Regions from separate parts of the Pseudomonas sp. S34 genome, predicted to be linked through region 1. Evidence: predicted binding sites of a transcription regulator. Region 1 holds the regulator's gene; each other region holds the start of a gene.

What was found. The regulator FliA, encoded in region 1, starts transcription of late flagellar genes. The targets are predictions, from matches to a motif close to CTAAAGTTTNNNNNNNNNNNGCCGNTAA.
Region 2: a site for FliA is predicted at 1,366-1,393, ahead of PspS34_RS19055 (methyl-accepting chemotaxis protein). Genes of this name have one in related genera too.
Region 3: a site for FliA is predicted at 1,158-1,185, ahead of PspS34_RS03705 (methyl-accepting chemotaxis protein). Genes of this name have one in related genera too.
Region 4: a site for FliA is predicted at 1,076-1,103, ahead of PspS34_RS21720 (methyl-accepting chemotaxis protein). Genes of this name have one in related genera too.

The regions. Positions count from the first base shown of each region.
Region 1 covers NZ_CP019398.1:1,694,783-1,696,984, reverse strand. Annotated here, with positions in the region: gene PspS34_RS07450 (protein phosphatase CheZ) at 1-54, opposite strand, end outside; gene PspS34_RS07445 (chemotaxis response regulator CheY) at 76-447, opposite strand; gene fliA (RNA polymerase sigma factor FliA) at 615-1,355, opposite strand; gene fleN (flagellar synthesis regulator FleN) at 1,352-2,182, opposite strand.
Region 2 covers NZ_CP019398.1:4,272,285-4,274,486, forward strand. Annotated here, with positions in the region: gene PspS34_RS19055 (methyl-accepting chemotaxis protein) at 1-1,324, opposite strand, end outside; gene PspS34_RS19060 (Na+/H+ antiporter NhaC family protein) at 1,504-2,202, opposite strand, start outside.
Region 3 covers NZ_CP019398.1:867,573-869,774, reverse strand. Annotated here, with positions in the region: gene PspS34_RS03705 (methyl-accepting chemotaxis protein) at 1-1,066, opposite strand, end outside; gene ampE (regulatory signaling modulator protein AmpE) at 1,274-2,110, opposite strand; gene ampD (1,6-anhydro-N-acetylmuramyl-L-alanine amidase AmpD) at 2,107-2,202, opposite strand, start outside.
Region 4 covers NZ_CP019398.1:4,877,271-4,879,472, forward strand. Annotated here, with positions in the region: gene PspS34_RS21720 (methyl-accepting chemotaxis protein) at 1-963, opposite strand, end outside; gene PspS34_RS21725 (transporter) at 1,235-2,202, shown strand, end outside.

The sequences.
Region 1 (2,202 bases):
GTGTTTTTTCAGGGTCGATTCAAAATCGCCCAATGAAGTTTCGTTATTGCCCATAGCTCCCCCGTGGCGCACTCATCAACCGATGCGTTCGAAAATCTTCTCGATTTTTTCTTTCAACGCCTGGGCCGTGAAGGGCTTGACCACATAGCCGTTAACGCCGGCCTGGGCCGCTTCGATGATCTGCTCGCGCTTGGCTTCAGCGGTCACCATCAGCACCGGCAGGTGCTTGAGCTTTTCATCGGCACGCACGTGACGCAGCAGATCGATACCGGTCATGCCAGGCATGTTCCAGTCCGTTACCAGAAAGTCGATGCTTCCGCTGTTGAGCACCGGAATGGCGGTAGTGCCATCGTCGGCCTCGACGGTGTTGGTGAACCCAAGGTCACGCAGCAGGTTCTTGATGATCCGCCGCATCGTTGAGAAGTCATCAACGATGAGGATTTTCATGTTCTTGTCCAATTCGACCTCCAAGCAGTCTTAAACGCGCCCAGCACCTGGACACGCCATTTCAATCAATCCGGCAAAGCACTCAATGACTGTCTGGAGCACAACAGATCGCGACCGGCGCAGTTCAACACCACACCGGCCTCGTTCGCAGTGTCCCCACACTGCCTTCAGCGCGCTCGCCACTCCCCCAAACGCCCCCGCAAACGGGCCGCGCACTGGCTGTGTAACTGGCTGACCCGCGATTCGCTGACCCCCAGGACCTCACCGATTTCCTTGAGATTCAACTCTTCGTCGTAGTACAGCGCCAACACCAGTCGCTCACGCTCCGGCAAATTGGCAATCGCATCCGCCAGCGCAGCCTGGAAGCGTTCATCCTCCAGGTCGCGTGACGGCTCGACATGAGCACTCGCGCCATCCTCGTGCAGCCCTTCGTGTTCGCCGTCCTGCAACAGGTCGTCGAAACTGAACAGCCGGCTGCCCAGGGTGTCGTTCAAAATCCCGTAGTAATCGTCGAGACTCAATTGGAGTTCGGCCGCAACTTCGTGATCTTTAGCGTCACGGCCGGTTTTAGCTTCAATCGAGCGAATGGCATCGCTGACCATGCGCGTATTGCGGTGGACTGAACGTGGCGCCCAGTCCCCCTTGCGCACTTCATCGAGCATGGCGCCGCGGATTCGTATGCCCGCGTACGTCTCGAAACTGGCGCCTTTGCCGGCGTCATATTTGGTCGACACTTCAAGCAGGCCAATCATCCCGGCCTGGATCAGGTCTTCGACCTGGACACTGGCCGGCAAACGCGCCAGCAAGTGGTAGGCAATGCGTTTAACCAGCGGCGCGTAACGCTCGATCAGCTCGTACTGCGCATCACGCGCCGATCTCTTGTAGAGGTTGTAGCCGCTGGCTGTCATAGAACAGGTCCTGCTGTCTGCTGCACGAGGCGCTCGACGAAAAACTCCAGGTGCCCGCGCGGGTTGGCAGGCAGCGGCCAGGTATCAACCTTTTGTGCGATTGCCTTGAACGCCAGCGAGCACTTGGAACGCGGGAAGGCCTCGTAGACGGCGCGCTGCTTCTGCACGGCCTTGCGCACGCTTTCGTCGTAGGGCACCGCGCCGACGTATTGTAAGGCGACGTCGAGGAAGCGATCCGTGACCTTGGTCAACTTGGCGAACAGGTTGCGTCCTTCCTGCGGGCTCTGGGCCATGTTGGCCAGGACGCGGAAGCGGTTCATGCCGTAATCGCGGTTCAGCAACTTGATCAAGGCGTAGGCATCGGTGATCGAGGTCGGCTCGTCGCACACCACCAGCAGCACTTCCTGGGCTGCACGGACGAAACTGACTACCGAGTCACCAATGCCCGCAGCGGTGTCGATCACCAGTACGTCGAGGTTGTCGCCGATATCACTGAAGGCCTGGATCAGGCCGGCGTGTTGCGCGGGGCTCAGATGCACCATGCTCTGAGTGCCGGATGCGGCCGGAACGATACGGATGCCGCCGGGCCCCTGCAGCAATACATCGCGCAGTTCGCAGCGGCCTTCGATCACGTCGGCCAGGGTACGTTTGGGTGTCAGGCCCAGCAGAACGTCGACGTTCGCCAGCCCCAGGTCGGCGTCCAACAGCATGACGCGCCGGCCAAGTTCGGCCAAAGCCAGGGACAAGTTCACTGACACATTAGTTTTCCCGACGCCACCTTTGCCGCCGGTCACCGCGATCACCTGTACGGGATGCATGCTGCCCATGTTATTTCTTTACCTTGTCT
Region 2 (2,202 bases), 2.6 Mb from region 1:
TGATTTGTGTACGGCTGGCCAGCGCCCGCACTTCATCGGCCACCACCGCAAAGCCGCGCCCGGCCTCGCCGGCGCGGGCGGCTTCGATGGCCGCGTTGAGCGCCAACAGGTTGGTCTGCTCGGCAATCGAGCGGATCACCCCGAGCACGCTGACAATCGACGACACGTCTTTTTGCAGGCTGTCCAGGGACACGCCGCTGCTGCGGATGTCGTCCACCAGGGCATGGATCTTCTCGATGCTGCCGGCCACAACACGCTTGGCCGCCTGCCCTTCTTCGTCGGTCTGCTGGGCTGCTACCGCGGCGTTCTGCGCGCTCTTGGCCACTTCCTGGGCCGCCGCCGACATTTCGTTGATCGCTGTGGCCACCTGATCGGTTTCGTGACGCTGGCGTTCCATGGCCTGGTCCGAACGGTTGGCCTGGTCGGACACCTGGTTCACCAGCCCGGTCAGTTGCGAGGTCATTTCGGTGATCTGCCGTACCAGGCCGTGGATCTTGTCGACGAAACGGTTGAACGAGCCGGCCAGTTCACCGAGTTCGTCCTGACTGGTGATGGTCAGGCGGCGGGTCAGATCGCCCTCGCCCGCCGCGATGTCGTCGAGGTTGGCTTTCATCAGATGCAGCGGACGCACAATGGTGTTGGCCAGCAGCATCCCGGCAGCAGCGATCACCAACAGCACCACGACTGCTACGCCAACGATACTCAGCACCATGCCTTGCATGCGCTCCTGGACCTTGGCTTCGACCACGGCCACTTGTGCTTCGATGCCGTCGAGGTTGACCGCGGTGCCGACCGCCATGTCCCACTTCGGCAGGTATTCGGTGTAGCCGAGCTTGGGCACCAGCACCTGGGTGTTGCCAGGCAATGGCGAGCTGTATTGCAGGTAGTGCGTACCGTCCTTGGCGACCTTCACCAGGTCGCGGTTGACGTAGACACCGTTCGGGTCGCGGTTGTCCTTGAAGCTCTGGCCCACGCCCTCGGGGCTATTGGCCTTGAACAGGCGCACGGTGTTGGAGTCGTAGCCGAAGAAGTAACCGTCCTTGCCGTAGGTGATGCTCGACAGCAGCTTGATCACTTGGGCCCGCGCCGCCTCATCGCCGGGGGCGGCGGCGTCGTAGAGCGGTTTGATCGTGGTCATGGCCACGGCCACGTAGCTTTGCAAGGTTGCCTTGGCATCGCTGAGCAGGCGCTCGCGGGTCTGCTCGACTTCCTTGCGCGCCTGATCCTGAAGAATGAACAGCGTGGTCAGGCTGATGACCAGCGCAAACAGCAACACCGGGAGGACGGCAAGGGACAGGACTTTTGCCTTGAGGCTCATGCGCATGACGTTCACTCTTTTGATTTTTGTTGGCGTGGTTAAAAGCTTTAACGGCACGCCGGGTCAAAAGTTGAACGCGATCAATGTGGGAGCGGGCTTGCTCGCGAAGGCGGTGTGCCAGACACATCGATGCTGGATGTGCCGCCGTCTTCGCGAGCAAGCCCGCTCCCACAGGGGTATCAGGGTTAGAGGACCATCGCCGCCACCCAGCCAAACGCCAGCAGCGGCAGGTTGTAGTGCAGGAAGGTCGGGACCACGGTGTCCCAGATGTGATGGTGCTGGCCGTCGATGTTCAGGCCGGAAGTCGGGCCTAGGGTCGAGTCGGAAGCCGGTGAACCGGCGTCGCCCAGGGCACCGGCCGTGCCGACGATGCACACGATCGCCAACGGACTGAAGCCCAGTTGCACGCACAGCGGCACGAAGATCGCCGCCAGGATCGGCACGGTGGAGAACGACGAGCCGATGCCCATGGTCACCAGCAACCCCACCAGCAACATCAGCAAGGCGCCAATGCCTTTGCTGTGATCGATGTACGACGCCGACGACTCGACCAGCGTCTGCACCTCACCGGTGGCCTTCATCACTTCGGCAAACCCCGAGGCGGCGATCATGATGAAGCCGATCATCGCCATCATTTTCATGCCTTCGGTGAACAGGTCGTCGGTGTCACGCCATTTGACAATGCCCGACACCGAGAAGATCAGGAATCCGACCAGCGCACCGATGATCATCGAATCGAGCAACAACTGAATGATGAACGCCGCCGCGATGGCCACGCCGGCCACCATCAGGCTCAGCGGGTTGTATTGCACCGCCACTTGCTCGACCTGTTCGATCTTCGCCAGGTCGTAGACACGCTTCTTGCGGTAGCTGACAAACGCGAT
Region 3 (2,202 bases), 830 kb from region 1:
GGCGCTTGAGCGTGGTGCGGGTCGAGGCATAGAAAGCGCCGTAGAGATAAAAGATCAACACAAAGACGACTGACAGCGCCACGGCCTGCAAGACCATGTGCGTGCGATTCTGCTCAAGTCGCTGCTGCAATTGCGGGCCGAGATACTTCAGGACCGCTTCGTTGAGTTGGTAGGTCTGGTCCATCAGGACGCTGACCTGATCGTAAAAGCCCTGCCACGGCGCGTCGAGGGTATCAGCCATGACCACTTGTTCTTCGAACAGCTCGCTGGCTTTCTTCAAGGATGCCCGGCTGCTATCGGCCTGAGTGGCCAGGGTCTCACGCGCAGCGTTGCTGGAACCCAGGGCATCCTGCAACTTCAGGCCATACTCGGCCTGGAGCTTTTCAATCTGCGCCAGCAATTCATCGAAACGGGTACTCGAAGCCGAGTTGATGAACCCCTGTCCCAACGAATAAGACCCCATTGCCCGACCTTCGCCCAGGATCTGGGTGACCCGTGGCGTGACGAGGGTGACGAGCTCGCTCAACTGGCGCATGTCGCTCTGGTTGTCGCGACTGAGGCCGGACTGGCTGGTGATGAGCTGGCTGAAAATCTGCGCGCTGCCCACCAGCTTGCCGATCAAGGCACTTTTGCTTTGCAGGGAATTTTCCGTTTGCTGGGCCTTGAACGCGGCGATCATTTCATCGCGTTTGCCATCAAACACCGCAACCTGCTCCGGGTCGCTGGTCATCGCCGTCAGCCCTTGCAGGCGAGTCAGAATATTCTGCTCAAGGGCGCTGATTTTCGACTCGACGTTGCCGGCCTTGCCGGATTGGCCGAGGCTGACATTGATCTGCACCAGGTTGTTCAGGGTTTCCAGATCGCGCCGCAACGTCAGGCTGCTGCCCAACAGGTCGAGACTTTGCAGTTCGATGCGCGTGCCCTGGAATTCGCGGTAGGAGTCACGCACCAGATAGAAGTTGGTCACCAGCATCGGCACCAGGAACAGTACGCTGATCAGGCTGAACTTCATACCGAAGCTCAGACGGTTCATCAGTGCGACAGCGGGATAGAGCAAGCTCTTCACTGGATGTCTCCCTTCAGTTTCTTATTTTTTTTATTGGCAGGCGCAGACAGAAAGCAGATAGCCACTATTCGACGCTATCTCTGTATAACTTAAATCGGCAGGAGGTTTTGTAACTTAAGGTTAACGACAGAAGTCCGCGAGCGATACGAAGCGAACTCGATGTGGCGAGGGGCTTGCCCCCTCGCCACAATGGCTCAGACAGCCGGGTTAATGCAGGACCGTCCACAACGCAAACCCGGCATACCAGAGCACCGCCGCACGCAGCAGCAGCGCCCAGATGCGGTCCAGATTGTTGATACCTTCCGCGCCGGTCACCGGCGCCGGAATTTCACCGGCCACCAGCCCGACTTTCACGATCAATTGCGCGGCGCTGATGTTCCAGTTCAGCAGCTCATGCAGCATCACCCGACTGACCGCGACAAAATTGCCGACCAACGCCAGGCTCGCGGCCAGCAGACGCACCGGCAACCAGTCGAAGGCGTGACGCAGTTGCCCGGCGCGCTCGACCACTGCAGGGTTTTTCCCGTGCTCTTCGGCCAGCGCCAGCAACCGATAACTCAGCGCCGCAACCGGACCCAACAGGAAGTACCAGAAAATCACCGCGAAAAAGCTCTGGTAGGCCTCCCACAGCAAATGCCCTTCGACCTGCTCCAGCAGCTGCTCGCCATTGTCTGCGCAGATATCCAGATCGCGCTGGGCGACATGGGCCGCCGCTTGCAGGTCCTCCCGACGCCAGGCATCGCGGAACGGCCCGAGATCGCCCAGTAGATCACCGCGCCCCAGGCTGTAGATGACTACCAGCATATGGATCGGCAACGCCAGCAAGCCGTAGGCCACTGGCTCGATGACGACCAGCAGCAACCCCAGCAACGCCACCGGCAACAAGACCAGTATCGACAGCACCAGCCATGGTCGGTTTGAAAATCGCGGGCTGGCCTCAAGCTTGTTCAGCTCGTGTGTCCAGCCATTGTCACGCTGAACCCGATGGCGCAGGGCCGAGAACTTCTCGATCCACACCGCCAACAGCAACACCAGAAAACTCATCGTCCTTCCTCTTGTGCCAGGGCGGCACGATAGCGTGCCCAGTCGAACGCCGGCCCTGGATCGGTTTTGCGCCCCGGTGCAATGTCGCTGTG
Region 4 (2,202 bases), 3.1 Mb from region 1:
TTCGGCGGCATGCCGGGCCACTTCCTGTGCGGTGGCGGACATTTCGTTCATCGCCGTGGCCACCTGATCGGTGCGGTTGAACTGCTCGTTGGTGCCGCCGGCCATCACGGTGGCGATCGAGTTCAACTCACCGCTGGCGCTGTCCAGGTCCGACGCACTGCGCTGCAAACGGCTGAAGGTTTCGGCGAGGAAATCGCGCAGGGTGTTGGCGGCCATAGCCAGTTTGCCCAACTCGTCCTGACGGATGCTGGCCACGCGCTCGGCAATACGCCCCTGGCTGAGTTGCGCCACGTATTCGATCAGTTTGCGGATCGGCTCGACCAGGTTGCGGTTGACCAGCCACAAGCTCAGCAGGCCGATCAGTACCCCCGAAACCAGCATCACGACCAGCCCCAGCAACACCGTGCGCTCGGCACTGGCGCTGATCAGTGTCGATTGCTCGGCGCCCTGCTTGCGCAACTCGCTGACCAGTTCACTCATCTGATCGCTGGTTGCGCGGTCTACACCCTTGACCGCCCCGTCGCCCGCCGCAGGGTCACCACCGGCGGCCACGAACGCGTCCCGCCCCTTCTGATAGGCCGCGCCCAACTGGCGATGTTCGTCACGCAAGCGCTCGATGCGGCTCTTGAGTTGCGGCTCGATACCCTTCTGCGCGGCCAACTCACCGAGGATGTTTTGCACATCGCGCTGACGCCCCTCGAATTGCCCCCAGTACTTGCTCAGGTCAGCCGGTTGTTTGCCGCGCAGCAGGACGTTTTTCCATTCCTGCACCTGCACCTTGAATTGCAGGTTGGCTTCATCGATCAATTGCGAGGTGTGCAGCGGGCCTTCGATCAGATTGGCGTAGTTCTGCACGCCGCTGGACAGGAAGTGAAAGCACGCCAGGGCGATCAACAGCATCGCCAGCAGGCTGCCGCTCAGCAGGGCGAGAATTTGTGCTCTCAGGGACTTTTGCAAAAGCATCGCAGGGTACTCATGACAGGAATGAGGCACGCCCGTTAAGGCGTGAAAAGTGTCTGGACATCCCTGTCTGCGGTCCCGGCCGAGGCCTGCGGCACGCAACTTAACCCAAGCGTGATCGGCTAGCCAGAGCGGTTCTTGAGAAAATCCCGACCGCCGGTAGAACAATTTTTTGCGTTGTTTTCCTGTCACAAAAACGTCATTCCCGCTTGCGATGATGCCGCTCAAGTGAACCTGTAAAACACGTGACAGGCGCCTCCCCTTGCGAGTCCTCATGAACCACAGCATCGATCAAAGCCATCGCGACACGGATCTGTTCGGCCTGCTTTACGGTTTCAGTTTTCGCCCCGGTGAGGCCGGTCGGGAAATCAATTCCGCCGAGGCCTTGCAGTACCTGCAACAGCCGCAAAGCGATGAGCAATTTCTCTGGCTTCACCTGAACCTCGCCCACGCCGCGTGCGAGCGCTGGATGAAAAGCCATTTGGAGTTGCCCGAGGAGTTTTTCGAAGCGCTGCATGAAGGCTCGCGTTCGACACGCATCGAGCATGTCGACTCCGCGTTGCTGGCAGTGGTCAACGACGTGGTGTTCAACCTCAGCAACATGGTCTCGTCGGATGTCTCGACCCTGTGGGTGTGTGCCCGCAGTCAATTGATCATCAGCGCCCGCCTGCAACCGCTGCACTCGGTGGACAAATTGCGCTCGTCGGTGAAGGCCCGGGAGTGCTTTCGCTCCCCGCTGGAGCTGCTGGTGCATTTGCTGCGCGACCAGGGTGAAGTGCTGACCCAGATCGTGCGCAAGACCAGTCAGAGCGTGGACCAGATCGAAGACCAATTGCTGTCCTCGCGCCTGTCGACCAACCGCGCGGAACTGGGCGCCAATCGCCGGGTGCTGGTGCGATTGCAACGGCTGCTGGCGCTGGAGCCAGGCTCATTGCTGCGCCTGCTCAACCGGCCGCCGCAATGGCTGCAAAAGGAAGACGTGAAGGAGCTGCGCAAATCCACTGAGGAGTTTGCGCTGATCATCAACGACCTCACGGCGCTGGGTGAGCGGATCAAGCTGTTGCAGGAGGAGATCGCCGCCAACATCAACGAACAGACCAACCGCACGCTGTTCACCCTGACGGTGGTGACGGTGCTGGCGCTGCCGATCAACATCATCGCCGGTTTCTTCGGCATGAACGTCGGCGGCATTCCGCTGGCGGATGACCCGGAGGGCTTCTGGATCCTGGTGGCGCTGGTCGC